3 regions of the Pseudomonas sp. S11P7 genome follow, and region 1 is predicted to be linked to each of the others. Evidence: riboswitches for the same ligand, from Rfam matches in the RefSeq annotation. Region 1 holds a riboswitch; each other region holds the start of a gene.
What was found. Region 1 has a riboswitch for cobalamin ahead of cobW (cobalamin biosynthesis protein CobW). Riboswitches for the same ligand answer to the same signal wherever they lie in the genome.

Region 1 (5,993 bases):
CGGCGGGGACGAAACGGCCGCTGAGGGCGTCGAGCAGACCGCGCATTTCTGCCACGCCGCAGGCGTCGAGGCGTGGGGCGATGACCTCACGCAAATGCTCGATGATTGCCCCAACCTCAGCCCACCCGGACCCCTGTGGGAGCGAGCCTGCTCGCGAAAGCGGCGTGTCATTCAACAATGACTTATCAGACCCGGCGCATTCGCGAGCGGGCTCGCTCCCACAGGAATCCCTCAGGGATTCGAAGATCAGATGTGTGGCAAACAATTCCAGGCGTTCGCGGGTGTCGCCGGCGGTGCGCCAGGCTTCATCGGTGAGGATTTGCAGTTCGTCTGGGCGCGGGCCGGTCCATGGCTCGGCCAGGGCGCAATCCAGCGGGTCGAGCCCCAACTCGAACGCCTTGGCCAGCGCGCGCAACAGGCTCGACTGCGCGCCCTTGCCATCCCCGCGCGGAATCCGCAGCAAGGCCAGCAAGGTATCGATGCGCAAACGCCCGCTCGGCGATTCGCCGAAAATATGCAGGCCATCGCGAATCTGCGATTCCTTCAAATCACACAGATACGTATCCAGACGCGGCAACCAGATCGCCGCATCGGCGTCACTGTCCAGCGCGGCGTCGAGTTGCAGCTCGCGGTCGATCTGCGTGTCGCGCACCAGTTGCAGGATGTCGCGCTGCAATTCCCGGGCGCGGCGCGGGTCGAGCAACTGCGCTTCGTAATACTCGTCGGCGAGCAGTTCGAGATTGCGCAACGGCCCGTAGGTTTCGGCGCGGGTCAGCGGCGGCATCAAGTGATCGATGATCACCGCTTGCGTGCGCCGTTTGGCCTGAGCGCCCTCGCCCGGGTCATTGACGATGAACGGGTAGATATTCGGCAACGGCCCGAGCAATGCGTCCGGCCAGCAATGCTCCGACAGGCCGACGCCTTTGCCCGGCAGCCATTCGAGGTTGCCGTGTTTGCCGACATGGATCACGCCGTGGGCGCCATAGGTGTTGCGCAGCCAGAAATAGAACGCCAGATAAGCGTGCGGCGGGACCAGATCTGGGTCGTGATACACCGCGCTCGGGTCGACCTGATAACCGCGTGCCGGCTGAATGCCGACGAAGGTCAGACCGAAACGCAGACCGGCAATCATCATGCGTCCGTCGCGGCACATCGGGTCGTTGTGCGGCGCGCCCCAACGCGCGATCACGGCGGCGCGATTGGTTTCGGGCAGCGCGTCGAACATTGCCAGATAAGCGTCCATCGCCAGGCTTTGCTGACACGGGCGCAGGTCAATCGTGTCGAGGTCATTGCTGACACCGCCGAGCAATTGCTGGATCAACTCGGTGCCGCTGCCTGGCAACCCGGCCGAAACCGGATAGCCCTCGGCCTGCAACGCACGCAGGATATTCAGCGCCGCCGCTGGCGTGTCGAGGCCGACACCGTTGCCGATGCGCCCGTCGCGGGTCGGGTAGTTGGCGAGGATCAGCGCGATGCGCTTTTCCCCATTCGGCACCCGCGCCAGATCAGTCCAGCGCCGCGCCAGTTCAGCGACAAAATCCATGCGCTCGGGTTGTGCGCGATAACACACCACGTCGGACTGGCTGCGCTCGCTACGCCACGCCAGATCCTTGAAGCTGATCGGCCGGCTGATGATGCGTCCGTCGAGCTCCGGCAAGGCAATGTGCATGGCCAGATCGCGCGGACCAAGGCCTTGCTCGCTGTCGCGCCAGCCGGGCTCGTTGTCCTGGGCGCAGATCGCCTGGATCACCGGGATATTGCGGCGAAACGGTCGCAGGTGCGGCGCTTCGGGGCTGGACTGGGCAAAACCGGTGGTATTGAGGATCACCCCCGCCTCGACTTGGTCCAGCCAATCCTCGACCACCGTCAGGCAGCCGGGTTCTTTCAGACTGGCCACGGCGATGGGCAAAGGATTGAGCCCCGCAGCTTGCATGCGCTGGCAAAACACATCGATGAACGCAGTGTTCGCCGCTTGCAGGTGCGAGCGGTAAAACAGCAGCGCCGCGACCGGTTGTGCGGGCAGCCATTCGGCCTGCCAGTCACTCAGCGTCGCGGTGGTCTTGTTCGGATGATAAATCGCCGTGCGCGGCAGGGCTTGCGGCTCATCCCACGGGTACTCGCGGGCGAACCAGCGATTGCCCAGGCAACGGAAGAAATCCAGCGCATTGCCCAGGCCGCCCTGACGCAAGAACTGCCAGAGACGATCACGATCTGCTGCGCTGACGGTGCTCAAGTCACTCAGTTCAGGATCGGGACGATCGTCGCCCGGCACCAGAATCACTTGCACGCCGCGTTCAGACAGTTCCACGAGACGCTCGACGCCATAGCGCCAATAGGCGATGCCGCCGTGCAGCGAAATCAGAATCACCTTGGCGTGACGCAACACTTCATCGACATACAGATCGACCGAGGCGTGATTCTGCACCTGCATCGGGTTGGCCAGACGCAGGCTCGGGTAGTCCGGCGGCAACTGCTGCGCCGCTTCGGCGAGCAGCGCGAGGCTGGAATCGCCGCTGCACAGGATCACCAGCTCGGCGGGCGTCTGGCCAAGGTCGGCAATGTTGTCATCCGAGACGAAACCGCCGGGTTGGGTCCTGAGCAGGTGCATGGCTTACACGCTGAGCGCGGCGCGCAGTTGCGCTTCGAGTTGCGTCGCATCGAGTTCCTGACCGATCAATACCAGCCGCGTTACGCGCGCTTCGTCGGCGCCCCACTGACGGTCGAAATGTTTGTCAAAGCGCGTACCCACGCCTTGAATCAGCAAGCGCATCGGCTTGTTCGGAATCGCGGCGAAGCCTTTGACGCGCAGGATGCCGTGCTGCACCACCAGTTGCGTCAGCGCGTCGAGCAGCAGGCTTTCGTCGGCTTGCGGCAGTTCGATGGAGATCGAGTCGAAGGCGTCATGGTCGTGGTCATCGTGATCGTCATCACCGTCGTGATGATGGTCGTGGTGACTGTGCCGGCTGTCGATGTGCTCTTCGGAACCGGCGCCGAGGCCGATCAGCACGTCCAGCGGCAGACGGCCGTTGCTGGCTTCAACGATTTTCACCGCAGGTGGCAGCTCTTCGGCGACTTCCAGACGTACACGCGCCAGATCTTCCGGACTGGTCTGGTCGGCCTTGTTGAGAATCACCAGATCGGCGCTGGCCAGTTGGTCGGCGAACAATTCGTGCAGCGGCGATTCGTGATCGAGGTTCGGGTCAAGCTTGCGCTGCGCATCGACCTGATCCGGGAATGCGGCGAAGGTGCCGGCGGCCACGGCCGGGCTGTCGACCACGGTGATCACCGCATCAACGGTGCAGGCGCTGCGGATTTCCGGCCACTGGAAGGCTTGCACCAACGGCTTGGGCAGGGCCAGGCCCGACGTTTCGATGAGGATGTGATCGAGATCGCCGCGTCGTGCGACCAGTTCGCGCATCACCGGGAAGAACTCTTCCTGCACCGTGCAGCACAGGCAGCCGTTGGCCAGTTCGTAAACGCGGCCGCTGGCTTCTTCTTCGGTGCAGCCGATGGTGCATTGCTTGAGGATTTCGCCGTCGATGCCCAGCTCGCCGAACTCATTGACGATCACCGCGATACGCCGGCCCTGGGCGTTGTCGAGCATGTGCCGCAGCAACGTGGTTTTGCCCGAACCGAGGAAACCGGTGACGATGGTGACAGGGAGTTTGGCCAGTGTTTTCATCGGTATGCCCTTTGGCAAGCGGCGGGCATACGGGACGAGAACCGGAAACGCGCAGGCGCGCCGGAAGTATTCGCCACCGGATCACCCCGCCCGGTTGAAAGTGAGAATCTGTGACGAGGCAGGTCTCCTGGCTGACAGTGTTCAGGCGCCGGGCCTGGCGTTCGCTGCGCCTTCCCGCGGGCTCGTGGATTGAGCTGGCAGTGGCGTGGCAGCGAACATCACTGTTCACAGTTGCGGGGGCAGCCGCGGCTTTGACCGCGTTCCCTTCTTAGCTTCGACAGATGTCGAAGAACCTCGAAGGCGCAAGGCTACGCATGGGTTGATGATGGGTCAATGCTTTGGTTTCGTGGATATTCACTCCTGCCCGAAATTGACTCAAACCCACCTACATGCTCTCCTGTGCGCCTTGTTACGGGTGCCCTTCACAGGGTGAAACGGGAAACCGGTGAATCATGTGCTTTACTCAGAGCCATGTCAGTCCGGTGCTGCCCCCGCAACGGTAAGCGAGCGAAGCGTCAAAGCCACTGTGCCAACCCGGCATGGGAAGGTGACGCTTGCAGGTCGGCCAGGCGCCAACCCCTCGTGAGCCCGGAGACCGGCCCGCAACACACAGTGCGCAATCGGCGTCACTGGACATAACAAACCCGCGGTGGGCGGGCGCTGTTCGTACCTCTGCGTGTCCGTCACGCAGGGTCCGCATGCGTTCGACTGCCCCTGACACTATAGGGAAGCGCCATGTCGATCATCAGCAGCACCGCCAGCAAAACGGACAAAATCGCCAGCACCACCACCCTGAGCCAACGCCTGATCGCGGCAGCCTTCGCCTCGATTCTCGGCGCGGGCCTGGTGTATTTCGCCGGTTTTTCGCATATCGAAGCGGTGCACAACGCAGCTCACGATACCCGCCACAGCGCTGCGTTTCCTTGCCACTGAGACCTCCCGAATGATCAAGCGAATTGCGCAAACCGCAGGTTTCAGCGGCCTGCTGGCCGCCCTGCTGCTCACACTGCTGCAAAGCTTCTGGGTCTCACCGCTGATTCTTCAGGCCGAAACCTTTGAAAAATCCGAGCCGGTCGCCGAAGTCCACGAACACGCGGCCGGCACTGCGGCGCACAGCCACGATGGCGACGCCTGGGAGCCTGAGAACGGCTGGCAGCGCGTGGTTTCGACCACAGGTGGCAATCTGGTGGTGGCGGTTGGTTTCGCCCTGATGCTGGCGGGCCTGTACACCCTGCGTGCGCCGCGCTCCACCGCGCAAGGCCTGCTTTGGGGGCTGGCCGGTTATGCCACGTTCGTGCTGGCGCCGACCCTGGGCCTGCCGCCGGAATTGCCGGGCACCGCTGCGGCTGATCTGGCGTCGCGGCAGATGTGGTGGATCGGCACTGCGGCCTCGACCGCCGTCGGCCTGTCGCTGATCGCCTTCAGCCGACACTGGCTGATGAAGCTGCTGGGCGTGGCGATTCTCGCCGTGCCGCATGTGATCGGCGCGCCGCAGCCGCTGGTGCATTCAATGCTCGCGCCCGAAGCGCTGGAAAGCCAATTCAAAATCGCTTCGCAGTTGACCAACGTGGCGTTCTGGCTGGCCCTGGGCCTGATCAGTGCGTGGTTGTTCCGCCGCAACAGCGATGGCCACTATCACGCATGAGCGATGACTGCGCAGCGTCGACGCTGGTGGTCGGCCTCGGCTGCCAGCGCGGCTGTCCGACCAGCACGCTGCGCGCGTTACTCGACCAGGCCTTGCAGGCGCATGGCATTGAGCTCAAGTCGATCAAGGCCTTGGCCAGCATCGATTTGAAGCGCGACGAACCGAGCCTGCAGGAACTGGCCGCGCAACTGGCATTACCCCTGCTGTACTTCAGCAGCGAGGAACTGGCCGGTTACCAGTCCATGCTCAGCCATCAGTCGCAAATCGCTTATGAACGCACCGGCTGCTACGGCGTGGCGGAAAGCGCGGCGCTGGCGCTTGCAGAACAATTGCTACAAGCGCCGGCAAAACTGCTGATCAGCCGACAAAAATACGCTCAGGCAACGCTGGCATTGGCCGGCGCCGCGTAAATCCTGATAATCGCCGCCATCCATCATGAGCAATCTTCATCTGAAGCGTTGTCGCGCCTCTTCTTCAAGGATTCAACGATGACCGTTTACTTCATCGGCGCCGGCCCCGGTGATCCGGAATTGATCACCGTCAAAGGCCAGCGGCTGATCCGCCAATGCCCGGTGATCATCTACGCCGGTTCACTGGTACCCGCCGCGGTGCTCGAAGGCCATCAGGCGCAAACCGTGGTCAACAGTGCCGAGCTGCACCTTGAAC
Region 2 (5,993 bases), 940 kb from region 1:
CGACTTCCCAGATTGCCGCGCGACCTTCTTCCTGATCCAGGCCGTTTTCGCCGACGTTGCTGTTCGAACCGACGGTGACATAAAGCTTGCTGCCGTCCTTGCTGGCGATCACGTTCTTGGTCCAGTGATGGTTCAGCGTGCCGCCCGGCAGATCGACGACCTTGATCGGCTGGGTCTTGATTTCGGTGGCACCGGGCTCGTAGTTGAAGCGCAACAGGCGATCGGTATCGGCCACGTACAGATCGTTGCCGACCAGGGTCATGCCGAACGGCGAATTGAGATTCTGCAGAAACACCGTGCGGGTCTCGGCCACACCGTCCTTGTCGGCATCGCGCAGCAAGGTGATGCGGTTCGGGCTCGGTACCCCGGCGCCAGCCTTGCCCATGACCTTTTTCATCACCCAGCCACGAATGCCCTTGCTGTCATCCGGTTTCGGTGGCGCATTGGTTTCGGCCACCAGTACATCACCGTTGGGCAGCACATACAGCCAGCGCGGGTGATCGAGGCCTTCGGCAAATGCTGCGACCTGAGTGCCGGCCGCTGCCGTCGGTTTTGCCCCCTCCGGCCAGCCGATCGCCGGGGCGATGTTCACCGTCGGGATCAGGGTCTTGTTCGGTTCCGGCAGTTTCGGCGACGGGCCAGTGCCGTCGGAGACTTGCAGGCTGGAGGTTTCGCCGCAGGCGCTGAGCCCGCCGGCGAGGGCGATGACGAAAACGAGGTGGGGCTTGCGCATTGCTGATCTTCCCTATGAATGCATTCCTAACCATAGAGGAGGGCGCAAGCCCGATGGTTCAACTGCTCAGCCGCGGGCTTCCTTGAACAGTACCGCGATGCCCGGGTGATAGTTGCCCGCTTCGCTGTGCAATTTGCGGTAGGCGTAGGGGAAATACCAGGCCACGGCGCAGGTGTGTTCCTTTTGCAGGTCGTCGACCATGTCCTGCAATTCTTCGGGGCTGGCGCTGTGCTGGGCTTTTTGCGGGGCGACGAACAGGCAGCCGAGCTTGAGATCGCTGGCGTAACTGATGCGCTTGGCGTCCTGAGTGATGTCGGCAAGAGCCTGGGTCAGGTTGAGGTTGTTCACCCGTGGCCAGCGCTGGGTGGCCTGAAGGAAGGCGCGGTCGTCGCTGCCGGCGATAAACAGATCGGCGCGGGCATTGCGCTCGCCGTCTTCGTTCTGTTTACGGGTGACGGTGTCGTTCAAGGTCACCAGTTCGGCCATCCAGGCGGCGGCGGAGAGCAGGCCGAGGTTGGCTTTCTCGTCATGCCAGTACGGCGTGTCGCCGTCGCCGCGCACGGTGTTGTAGCGGTCGATACAGTCAAACCAGCGTTCAAGCACCGGGCGCAGGAATTCCAGGCGCGGGTTGCTGATGATCATGCCTTGCATCGTCATCGTCCTTATTGTTGTGGTGTGCTTTTTCGAGAAAAGCATGGCTCTTTGATATCACTTGTCACAGTCTGGCACAAGATTGCCAACAGATAATTGATTGATGGCAGTTTCTCGCCCGATGGCCGCCTCTTTAATTGACGCTCCACCCCCAACCCTCTAACCTTCGCCGCTTGTTTCAGGTGCTCTGTGACCTGCGTCGACAGAGTGAAACAGGGAAGCCGGTGAGGGTGGTCTTCACGCGAAGCCACGACGATCCCGGCGCTGCCCCCGCAACGGTAAATGAGTGAACACTGCGTTCAATGCCACTGCTCAACAGCGGGAAGGCGCGCAGTCTGGCCAACGCCGCTCATGAGCCCGGAGACCGGCCTGATCCATCCAGCGGCATCACGGTGGGCGATGCCAGGCTTTTTGCCGTCTATTCTTGTGCCTGCCCGCCGTTTACCCGTCTCAACGGAGAGCTCCCCCATGACCGATTCCCCCGAGCGCGACGAACGCCATCTGGCGCGCATGCAGCGCAAAAAAGCCGTGATCGATGAACGCATCGCCAATTCGCCCGACGAGTGCGGCCTGGTGCTGGTGCTGACCGGCAACGGCAAAGGCAAAAGCAGCTCGGCTTTCGGCATGCTCGCCCGCGCCATGGGCCACGGCATGCAGTGCGGTGTGGTGCAGTTCATCAAGGGCCGCAACAGCACCGGCGAGGAGCTGTTCTTCCGCCGCTTCCCCGAGCAGGTGCGCTTTCATGTGATGGGCGAAGGCTTCACCTGGGAAACTCAGGACCGCCAGCGCGACATCGCCGCCGCCACGGCGGCGTGGGAAGTTTCTCGCGAGCTGCTGCGCGATCCGTCGATCGGGCTGGTGGTGCTCGATGAACTGAACATCGCCCTCAAGCACGGTTATCTGGATCTCGATCAGGTGCTCAGCGATTTGCAGGCGCGGCCGCCGATGCAGCATGTCGTCGTGACCGGGCGCGGCGCCAAGCCGGAAATGCTCGAGATGGGCGATACGGTCACGGAAATGGGCATGCTCAAGCACGCTTTCCAGGCCGGGATCAAAGCGCAGAAAGGCGTCGAACTTTGAATCAGCCCCGTCACTGCCCGGCGGTCCTGATCGCCGCGCCGGCCTCCGGTCAGGGCAAGACCACCGTCACCGCCGCGCTCGCCCGTTTGCATCGCAATCAGGGGCGCAAGGTCCGCGTGTTCAAATGCGGCCCGGATTTTCTCGACCCGATGATCCTCGAGCGCGCCAGTGGTGCGCCGGTCTATCAACTGGACATGTGGATGGTCGGCGAGCAGGAAAGCCGTCGCCTGTTGTGGGAAGCCGCCGCCGATGCGGACCTGATTCTGATCGAAGGCGTGATGGGCCTGTTTGACGGCACGCCATCGAGCGCTGACCTGGCGCGACACTTTGGCGTGCCGGTGCTCGGGGTGATCGACGGCACCGCCATGGCGCAGACGTTCGGTGCGTTGGCGCTGGGCCTGGCGAAATATCAGCCGGACCTGCCGTTCGCCGGCGTGCTGGCCAACCGCGTCGGCACCTTGCGTCATGCGCAATTGCTCGAAGGCAGCCTCACTGAAGGCCTGCGCTGGTACGGCGCATTGTCGCGCGAGACCGGCATCGAGCTGCCGAGCCGCCATCTCGGCCTGGTGCAGGCCAGCGAACTGAATGATCTGGACCTGCGCCTCGACGCCGCCGCCGATGCATTGGCCAGCAGTTGCGAAGTCGCCTTGCCGCCGGCCGTCGAGTTCGCCGCGCCGGATGTGATTGCTGCCGAGCCGCTGTTGCACGGCGTGCGGATCGCCGTTGCCCGCGACGAAGCGTTCGCTTTCACCTATGGTGCAAGCCTCGATCTGTTGCGGGCGATGGGCGCAGAGTTGAGCTTCTTCTCGCCGATCCGCGACACGCAATTGCCCGGGGCGGACAGCCTTTATCTGCCGGGCGGTTACCCCGAGCTGCACCATGTTGCGCTGGCACAGAACACTGCAATGATCGAGGCGATCCGCGCGCACCATGCGGCAGGCAAGCCGTTGCTGGCCGAATGCGGTGGCATGCTGTATCTGCTCGATTCGTTGACCGATGTCGAAGGCACCCGCGCTGAACTGGTCGGGTTGTTGCAGGGCGACGCGGTAATGCAAAAGCGTCTGGCGGCGTTGGCATTGCAGGCGGTTGATCTGCCGGAAGGCTCGCTGCGCGGCCACACTTACCATCACTCCCTGACGACAACCGAGCTGACGCCGATTGCCCGTGGATTGAGCCCCAATGGCGGGCGCGGGGCTGAGGCGGTCTACCGGCAAGGGCGGATGACGGCTTCTTATGTGCACTTTTATTTTCCGTCGAATCCTGCGGCTGTCGCTGCGCTGTTTGCGCCGGGTCTTGAGACCGCCATCGCTGGCAAGCCAGCTCCCACAGGGGATTACGTTTCGTCAGGTATTGCACCGTCCACTGTGGGAGCTGGCTTGCCAGCGATGGGGCCATGACCGACAACGCATTCTCCGAAGCCGAGCGCCAAGCGGTTTACAAAGCCATCGCCGAACGCCGCGACATGCGCCACTTCAGCGGCGGCACCGTTGAACCGCTACTGCTGCTGCGTTTGCTCGAAGCCGCCCATCAGGCGCCAAGCGTCGGCCTGATGCAGCCCTGGCGCTTCATCCGCATCAGCGACCGAACCCTGCGCGGGCAGATCCAGCAATTGGTGGAAGCAGAACGCGTGCGCACCGCCGAAGCCCTCGGCGAGCGCAGCGACGAGTTCATGAAGCTCAAGGTCGAGGGCATCAACGACTGTGCCGAAGTGCTGGTCGCGGCACTGATGGACGATCGCGAAAAGCACATCTTCGGCCGGCGCACGCTGCCGGAAATGGACATGGCTTCGCTGTCCTGCGCGATCCAGAATCTGTGGCTGGCGGCTCGTGCCGAAGGATTGGGCATGGGCTGGGTATCGCTGTTCGAGCCGCAGGCGCTGGCCGATCTGCTGCACTTGCCCGCGGGTGCCAAGCCGCTGGCCGTGCTGTGCCTGGGCCCGGTCAAGGAATTTTACCCGGCGCCGATGCTGGTCCTTGAAGGCTGGGCGCAGGCGCGACCGCTGAACGAGTTGCTGTACGAAAATTATTGGGGAGTGGGTCAATGAGTGTGGCGTTGTTGAGTGTCGCCGCGGTGGCGCTGGATGCGCTGCTTGGTGAACCGAAACGCTGGCATCCGCTGGTGGCCTTCGGCAATTTTGCCGGGCGCATCGAGCAACGTTTCAACGCCGGTGGTCGCGGCTGGCGCAGCCATGGCGTGACCGCGTGGGTGATCGCGGTGCTGCCGCTGACGTTGCTCGCCACGGCGTTTTCCTGGGCGCCTTATGTCGGCTGGATTGTCGAAATTCTTGCGCTGTATTGCGCCCTCGGCATGCGCAGCCTCGGCGAACATGTCGCGCCGGTGGCAGCGGCGTTGCGCGCTGATGATCTGACCGAAGCGCGCACTCGCGTCGGCTATCTGGTCAGTCGCCAGACCGACGAACTTGACAGCAACGCCGTGGCCCGCGCCGCCACTGAATCGGTGCTGGAAAATGGTAGCGACGCGGTATTTGCTGCGCTGTTCTGGTTTGTCGTCGCCGGGGCGCCGGGCGTGGTGCTCTATCGCTTGAGCAACACGCTGGACGCGATGTGGGGCTATCGCAACGAACGCTTCGAGCGCTTCGGCTGGGCGGCGGCGAAGATCGACGACGTGTTGAACTACATTCCTGCGCGGTTGGTGGCGCTGACCTACGCGCTGCTCGGCAAAACCCGCCTCGCGCTCAAGTGCTGGCGTACACAGGCGCCACAATGGGACAGCCCCAACGCCGGCCCGGTGATGGCGGCTGGCGCTGGCGCACTCGGCGTCGAGCTGGGCGGGCCGGCGATTTACCACGGCGAACTGCACGAGCGCCCGCAGCTCGGCGAAGGCGCCCCTGCCGACGCCGATTCCATCGAGCGCGGCTGGCAATTGGTCCAGCGCGGGGTATGGTTATGGCTGCTGATTCTTTGCGTGGGGGCTGAATTCTATGCTTGAGCACGGTGGCCGGCTGCGCAAGGCTGCAGACGATTACGGCATTGCCGAAGCCGACTGGCTGGACCTGTCCAGCGGTCTGGCGCCATGGCCTTTTCCGATCCCGGAGATCCCCGTGCGGGCCTGGGCGCGCTTGCCGGAAACCGACGATGGCCTGGAGCAGGCGGCGTGCGATTACTACGGCGCCGCGCAAGTGCTGCCGGTGGCCGGTTCGCAGATGGCCATCCAGTTGTTGCCGCGCTTGCGCCGTGCCGGCAAGGTCGGCGTGTTGTCCCCGTGCTATGCCGAGCACGCCGAGGCGTGGCGACGCAGTGGCTATATCGTCCGGGAAGTGCTGGAGCAGGAAGTCGAGTTCTTTCTCGACAGCCTCGACGTACTGGTGGTGGTCAACCCTAACAATCCGACCGGCCTCAGCCTGACCCCGGCGCGCCTGCTCGACTGGCACGCGCGGCTGGCCCAGCGCGGCGGCTGGCTGGTGGTCGACGAAGCGTTCATGGACAACACGCCGCACTTGAGCCTGGCCGCGCATAGCCATCTCATCGGCCTGATCGTGTTGCGCTCGTTCGGCAAGTTTTTCGGTCTG
Region 3 (5,993 bases), 160 kb from region 1:
AGCTCGACGGTTATGTGTTCACCCGCTTCGGCTGGGTGCAGAGCTACGGCTCACGCTGCGTCAAACCGGCAGTGATTTATGGCGACCTCAGCCGACCGCAAGCCATGACCGTCGAATGGATTCGCTACGCGCAAAGCCTGACCGATAAGGCCATGAAAGGCATGCTGACCGGTCCCGTGACGATGCTGATGTGGTCGTTCCCGCGTGAAGATGTCAGCCGGGAAACCCAGGCGCGGCAACTGGCGCTGGCGATCCGCGACGAGGTGGTCGATCTGGAAGCCGCCGGCATCCGCATCGTGCAGATCGACGAAGCGGCGTTTCGCGAAGGCCTGCCGCTGCGCCGCGCGCATTGGCAGGCGTATCTGCACTGGGCAACCGAAGCGTTCCGCTTGTGCGCCTCCGGCGTGCGTGACGAAACCCAGATCCACACGCACATGTGCTACAGCGAATTCAACGACGTGATCGAGGCCATCGCCGCGATGGACGCCGACGTCATCACCATCGAAACCTCGCGTTCCGACATGGAACTGCTCAATGCCTTTGAGGCTTTCGCCTACCCGAACGACATCGGCCCGGGCGTCTATGACATCCACTCGCCGCGGATACCGGAAGCGGCAGAAATGGCCCATCTGATCCGCAAAGCCGCCCAGCGGATACTCGCCGAACGGCTGTGGGTCAACCCCGACTGCGGCCTGAAAACCCGCGGCTGGGCCGAGACCGAAGCGGCGCTGGTGCACATGGTTACTGCCGCGCGGCAGCTGCGCAAAGAGCTGGCCGGATCGGCTTGCACACATTCCCCGGTGGGAGCGAGCCCGCTCGCGAAGGCTGTGGGTCAGACGATGAGTCTTTGATCAAATACGTATCGATCAAAAGCAACGTCAAAAGCCCCTCACCCTAGCCCTCCCGAAACGTCGGACCGCCCGTAGGGAGAGGGGACTGACCGAGGTGGATGCGAAAGCTACGCCGACCTGAAATACCGAGTCGAACGCAAATTCCAGACCCAACCAAAATCGGCTCCCTCTCCAGGGGGAGAGGGCTGGGGTGAGGGGTAAAGCCAACACAAATCTCAAGCCGAACAACCGCTTCTCACCACTCATTACAATGAGCGAAGCTCGAGTGCTTTTGCCTAACCAGCGACATCGGAAGGCTGAGTGGAGGGATTGATCCGGGCGTGGGAGCGCAGCGACCGTACGACGCAGTCGTACACAGCGGAAGGAGGTGCAGCGAAGCAAACCGTAGCCGCTGCGCCCGGATCGGTCCCGGAGCGAAGGGACCCGAGCCTGCGAGGGCCGAACGCAGGAGCAAGCCTTTTTGGGTACTTTTTCGGCGTCTGGAAAAAGTGCCTCGCCGTAAGGGCGAAACCGCCAGAAGCATCACCCGCAGCAACGGATATGCACCCAATCAAAAAAACGGGCCTGCCCCCAAAGCTACGAGTGAAACCGCAAAATCTGCTCACCATCAAACGGATCAACCAGATACCGCGCCCGAACCCCAAACGTCTCCAGCAAACGCTGCGGCGTCAGCACCTCCAGCGGCTTGCCCAACGCCACCAGCTCCCCACGCTCCAGCACCGCCAGACGATCACACTTGAGCGCCTGATTCAGATCATGCAGAGCAATCAAGGTAGTCACCGGCAACGCTTTCACAACACTCAAAATCGTCAGCTGATGCTGAATATCGAGATGATTGGCCGGCTCGTCGAGCAACAGAATCTGCGGCCGCTGTGCCAAGGCACGAGCGATATGCACCCGTTGCCGCTCACCCCCGACAGACTGCGCCAGATGCGCTGGCGCAAGTGCACCGCATCGACGTCTACCAGCGCTTGCTCAACAATGCCAGCGTCCGCCGCCGACCACGGTTGCAGCGCCGACAACCAAGGCGTACGCCCCAGCGCCACCGCATCGAACACACGAATGCCGTCATCGGTGTCGGCCTGTTGCTCGACCACCGCGAGTGTCTGCGCAACGCTGCGGCGCGCCATTTTTCCCAGCCGCTGACCGTCGAGCAGTACCTCGCCAGCGCTCGGTTCGCGCAAGCCGGCCAACAGCTTCAACAGGGTCGATTTGCCCGCGCCATTCGGCCCGACGATGCCCAACGTCTCGCCGCGTTGCACCTCAAGGCTGACAGCCTTCAGCAACTCGGCGCCACGCACCTTGAAGCTCAGTTGCGAACAACTCAAGACCGCCGTCATCGCGCCGATCTCCGGCCCACCAGAATCAGCGCGAACACCGGCGCGCCGACCAGCGCGGTGATGACCCCGACCGGAATCACCTGGCCCTTGATCAGGGTGCGTGACAGCACGTCGGCAGCGATCAAAAACACCGCGCCGCCCAAAGCACTCGCCGGCAGCAATCGAGCATGACCGGTGCCGAGCAACAACCGCGCTGCATGGGGAATCACCAGGCCGACAAAACCGATCGAACCGACAATCGAGACCATCACGGCCGTGACCAGCGCTGCGCAACCGATCAGCAGAATCTGCACGCGACGCACCGGTATGCCGAGCGACGCCGCCGAATCCGCGCCAAAGGTAAACGCATCCAGCGCCCGCCGATGCCACAGACACACGACCAGCCCGAGCACGGCCACCGGCACCGCCAGCCACACCGACGGCCAGCGCACCCCGCCGAGGTTGCCAAGCAGCCAGAACATGATCCCGCGGGCCTGTTCGGAACTCGCCGAGCGGGTAATCAAAAACGCTGTCAGCGCATTGAACAATTGCGAACCGGCAATCCCGGCCAGAATGATCTGCCCGGTACCGCTGGCCGAACCGCTGACCCGCGCCAGCAGAATGACCAGCACGAACGCCGTCACCGCACCGGCAAACGCGCCAGCCGACAGCGACACCAGCCCGGCACCCACGCCAAGCAAGGCGACCATCACCGCGCCAGTCGAAGCGCCGGCGGAGATGCCCAGCAGATACGGATCGGCCAGCGGATTGCGCAACAGCGACTGCAAGATCACCCCACACGTTGCCAGCCCGGCACCGCAGGCAGCGGCGACCAGCGCGCGGGTCAGGCGGTAATTCCAGACGATGCCTTCGTCGATCGGGTCGAGCACATAGCCGGCGCCCCAAAGCTTGTTGGCCAGCACCTGCAGCACCACGCTCGGCTCGATCGAAGTCTCACCTATCGCCACGCCGCCCATCAGCGCAAGCGCAAGCGTCAGCAGAACCAGCAGCGAACGGATCAGGCGTCTGCTCATGGCACCAGGTCGTAGGCATTGATGGCGGCGGCCAATTGTGCGAGGCCGTCGAAGGTACGCAGGCTGGCCTGCATGGCCATGGCGTCGAGGATGATGATGCGGTTGTGTTTCACCGCGTCCATGTTGCGCGTTACCGGGTCGCTGCGCAGGAACGCGAGTTTCTTCTGATAGTCATCAGCCGGGAAACGCCGACGATCCATGCGCGCAATGATCAGGAACGTCGGGTTGGCCTTGGCGATGGTTTCCCAGCCCACGGTCGGCCATTCTTCATCTGACTCAACCACATTGCGTACGCCCAGGGTACTCAGCATGAAATCCGGAACGCCTTTGTGCCCGGCCACAAACGGCTCGATGTCCATTTCGGCGCTGGAAAACCAGACCACTGCGCTGACGTCTTTGCGCTGCTGGGTTTTCGCCGTGGCGATCGATTGCGCGAGGCTGGCTTTGAGCTGTTCGTTGAGCTGTTCACCGCGTGCCTGCACATCGAAAATCGCCGCCAGTTGGCTCACGCCTTTGTAGATGCTGTCGATGCGAAACGGCGCCAGCCGCGTTCCGTCCGAGCCGACGAGGTTGTCCTTGGCTTCGCAATCGGAGGGCAGCAGGTAGGTCGGAATCTTCAACTCATGAAACTGCTCGCGAGTGCCGACCGCGCCTTGCGGGCCGACCATCCATTCCAGTTCTACCGCGACCAGTTCAGGGCGCTTGCCGATCACTGCTTCGAAGCTGGGTTCGTTATCGGCGAGGCGCTCGATCGTGTTGTTCTGCGCCTTGTATTGGGTCTGCACGTCGTTGAACCACAGCGAGGTGCCAATGACTTGGTCGCCCAGACCCAGGGCATAGAGCATTTCCGTGCCGGCCTGGCCGATCGTGACTGTGCGGGCGGGGGCGTGCTGGAAGGTCAGGCTGCTGCCGCAATTCTCGATCGTCAGCGGATAAACCGTGGGCGCCGCTTGCGCCAAGGCACAGAGGCTCAGACCGGTGAGCAGGGTGGCAATGCGGGTCAGCAGCATGAAAGCAGTCTCCAATGGAACCGTACGGGGAGGGCGGGTACGGTTTGGAAACACACCATCAAGCGCTGTCGGCAAACAGCGCAAGGCCGGTCATCACGCGAAAAACGCGCACGGCACGATGTCCTTCCCGGACACCCCGCCGGTTAGTAGTCATTGTGCCGGCAGGTCTCCTGACTGATGCGTCATCGCCTGGCTCCGGCCTTCCCGGGGTTACCCAGTGGCAGTCGTGGAGCAGGCTCGGCACCTACAGTTGCGGGGGCAGTTCCGATCGATGCTGAGCAAGCACCTCGGATTCCCTATTAATCCCGTGTGGAAACCGGCGGCGGCATGGTAGACGATTTGGCTGGTTGAGGGGGAGATGAATCTGTTGGCGAGCCGAGATTGAAGCCGATCATGGATGCAAATCAAAAGCCCCTCACCTAGCCCTCTCCCGGAGGGAGAGGGGACTGATCGCGGTGTTTGGGCGACATATGGCCACACCGAGTACCGAGCTGAACACAAATTCAGAAGCTAACGAAGATCGGCTCCCTCTCCCTCGGGAGAGGGCTGGGGTGAGGGGCGGGGCCACCACAGGTTCAAAGCCGACCGCATGCTTCTAACCACCCGCCTGCAGACCCTGAAAAAAACAAACGTCACAACCCGGATTTGCAATCCGCGAACCCCCGCAGCTAATATACGATCCATATACACTTCGTATCGGATAACACCCATGGGCATCGTAAAAATCTCCGAAGACATGCACGAAAACCTGCGCATCTCCAGCAACGCACTCAGCCGCTCGATCAACGCGCAGGCCGAGCACTGGATGCGCATCGGCATGCTCGCCGAACTGCATCCCAACCTCGACCACAGCGCCATCTGCCGCCTGCTGATCCGCGCCGAACAGAACGGCGGGCTCGACCTGCACCAACTGACACAGGAAGTCGCCCTCGCATGAGAAACCAGATCAAACTCAACACCCCGGCCGAGATCGAAAAATCCCGCGCTGCCGGCAAACTTGCTGCCGACGTGCTGGCGATGCTAGTGCCTCACGTCAAGGCTGGCGTGACCACCGATGAACTGGATCGGCTGTGCAACGACTACATCGTCAATGTGCAAAAAGCCGTGCCGGCCAACGTCGGTTATCACGGTTTCCCGAAGACCGTCTGCGCCTCGGTCAACGATGTGGTGTGCCACGGGATTCCATCGGGTACGCCGTTGAAGGACGGCGACATCGTCAATCTCGACATCGCCGTGATCAAGGATGGCTGGTTCGGTGATACCAGCCGTATGTACGTAGTGGGTGAGGCGACCCCCGAAGCTCAGCACCTGATCAAGACCACCTATGAGGCGATGTGCGCGGGCATTCGCGCGGTGAAACCGGGCGCAACACTGGGCGATATTGGCCACGCCATTCAGAGCCTGGCCGAAAAGGAGGGCTTCAGCGTGGTCCGCGAATATTGCGGCCACGGCATCGGCAAGGTCTATCACGATGAACCGCAGATTCTGCATTACGGCTTTCCCAATCAAGGGCTGAAGTTGAAGGCAGGGATGATTTTTACCGTCGAACCGATGCTCAACGCCGGCAAGCGCCATGTGAAGAACATGCCCGATGGCTGGACGGTGCTGACCAAGGACGGCTCCTTGTCAGCGCAGTGGGAACATATGGTCGCGGTGACGGAGACGGGATTTGAAGTGCTGACAGCGTGGCCGGATGAGGTTGAGGGCTTTACGCCCATCGTCTGAAAAGCGGTCTACCGCAACCCGACGCAGGGTGATCCGAGGGTGAAATGCGGTCCA

Region 2: linked by a shared signal. The riboswitch ahead of cobO (cob(I)yrinic acid a,c-diamide adenosyltransferase) and the one ahead of cobW (cobalamin biosynthesis protein CobW) in region 1 are both predicted to bind cobalamin.
Region 3: linked by a shared signal. The riboswitch ahead of M0746_RS13555 (ABC transporter substrate-binding protein) and the one ahead of cobW (cobalamin biosynthesis protein CobW) in region 1 are both predicted to bind cobalamin.

The regions. Positions count from the first base shown of each region.
Region 1 covers NZ_JALPKS020000002.1:2,802,114-2,808,106, forward strand. The annotation lists gene cobN (cobaltochelatase subunit CobN) at 1-2,608, opposite strand, end outside; gene cobW (cobalamin biosynthesis protein CobW) at 2,612-3,682, opposite strand; cobalamin riboswitch at 3,783-3,994, opposite strand; cobalamin riboswitch at 4,079-4,300, shown strand; gene M0746_RS12920 (CbtB domain-containing protein) at 4,418-4,615, shown strand; gene M0746_RS12925 (CbtA family protein) at 4,626-5,327, shown strand; gene M0746_RS12930 (cobalamin biosynthesis protein) at 5,324-5,737, shown strand; gene cobM (precorrin-4 C(11)-methyltransferase) at 5,816-5,993, shown strand, end outside.
Region 2 covers NZ_JALPKS020000002.1:3,746,044-3,752,036, reverse strand. The annotation lists gene M0746_RS17220 (PQQ-dependent sugar dehydrogenase) at 1-733, opposite strand, end outside; gene M0746_RS17215 (hypothetical protein) at 800-1,384, opposite strand; cobalamin riboswitch at 1,548-1,771, shown strand; gene cobO (cob(I)yrinic acid a,c-diamide adenosyltransferase) at 1,853-2,464, shown strand; gene M0746_RS17205 (cobyrinate a,c-diamide synthase) at 2,461-3,861, shown strand; gene bluB (5,6-dimethylbenzimidazole synthase) at 3,858-4,508, shown strand; gene cbiB (adenosylcobinamide-phosphate synthase CbiB) at 4,505-5,413, shown strand; gene cobD (threonine-phosphate decarboxylase CobD) at 5,406-5,993, shown strand, end outside.
Region 3 covers NZ_JALPKS020000002.1:2,963,220-2,969,212, reverse strand. The annotation lists partial or broken gene metE (5-methyltetrahydropteroyltriglutamate--homocysteine S-methyltransferase) at 1-776, shown strand, start outside; partial or broken gene M0746_RS13565 (ABC transporter ATP-binding protein) at 1,428-2,191, opposite strand; gene M0746_RS13560 (FecCD family ABC transporter permease) at 2,188-3,204, opposite strand; gene M0746_RS13555 (ABC transporter substrate-binding protein) at 3,201-4,214, opposite strand; cobalamin riboswitch at 4,358-4,550, opposite strand; partial or broken gene M0746_RS13550 (ParD-like family protein) at 4,798-5,151, shown strand; gene map (type I methionyl aminopeptidase) at 5,148-5,939, shown strand.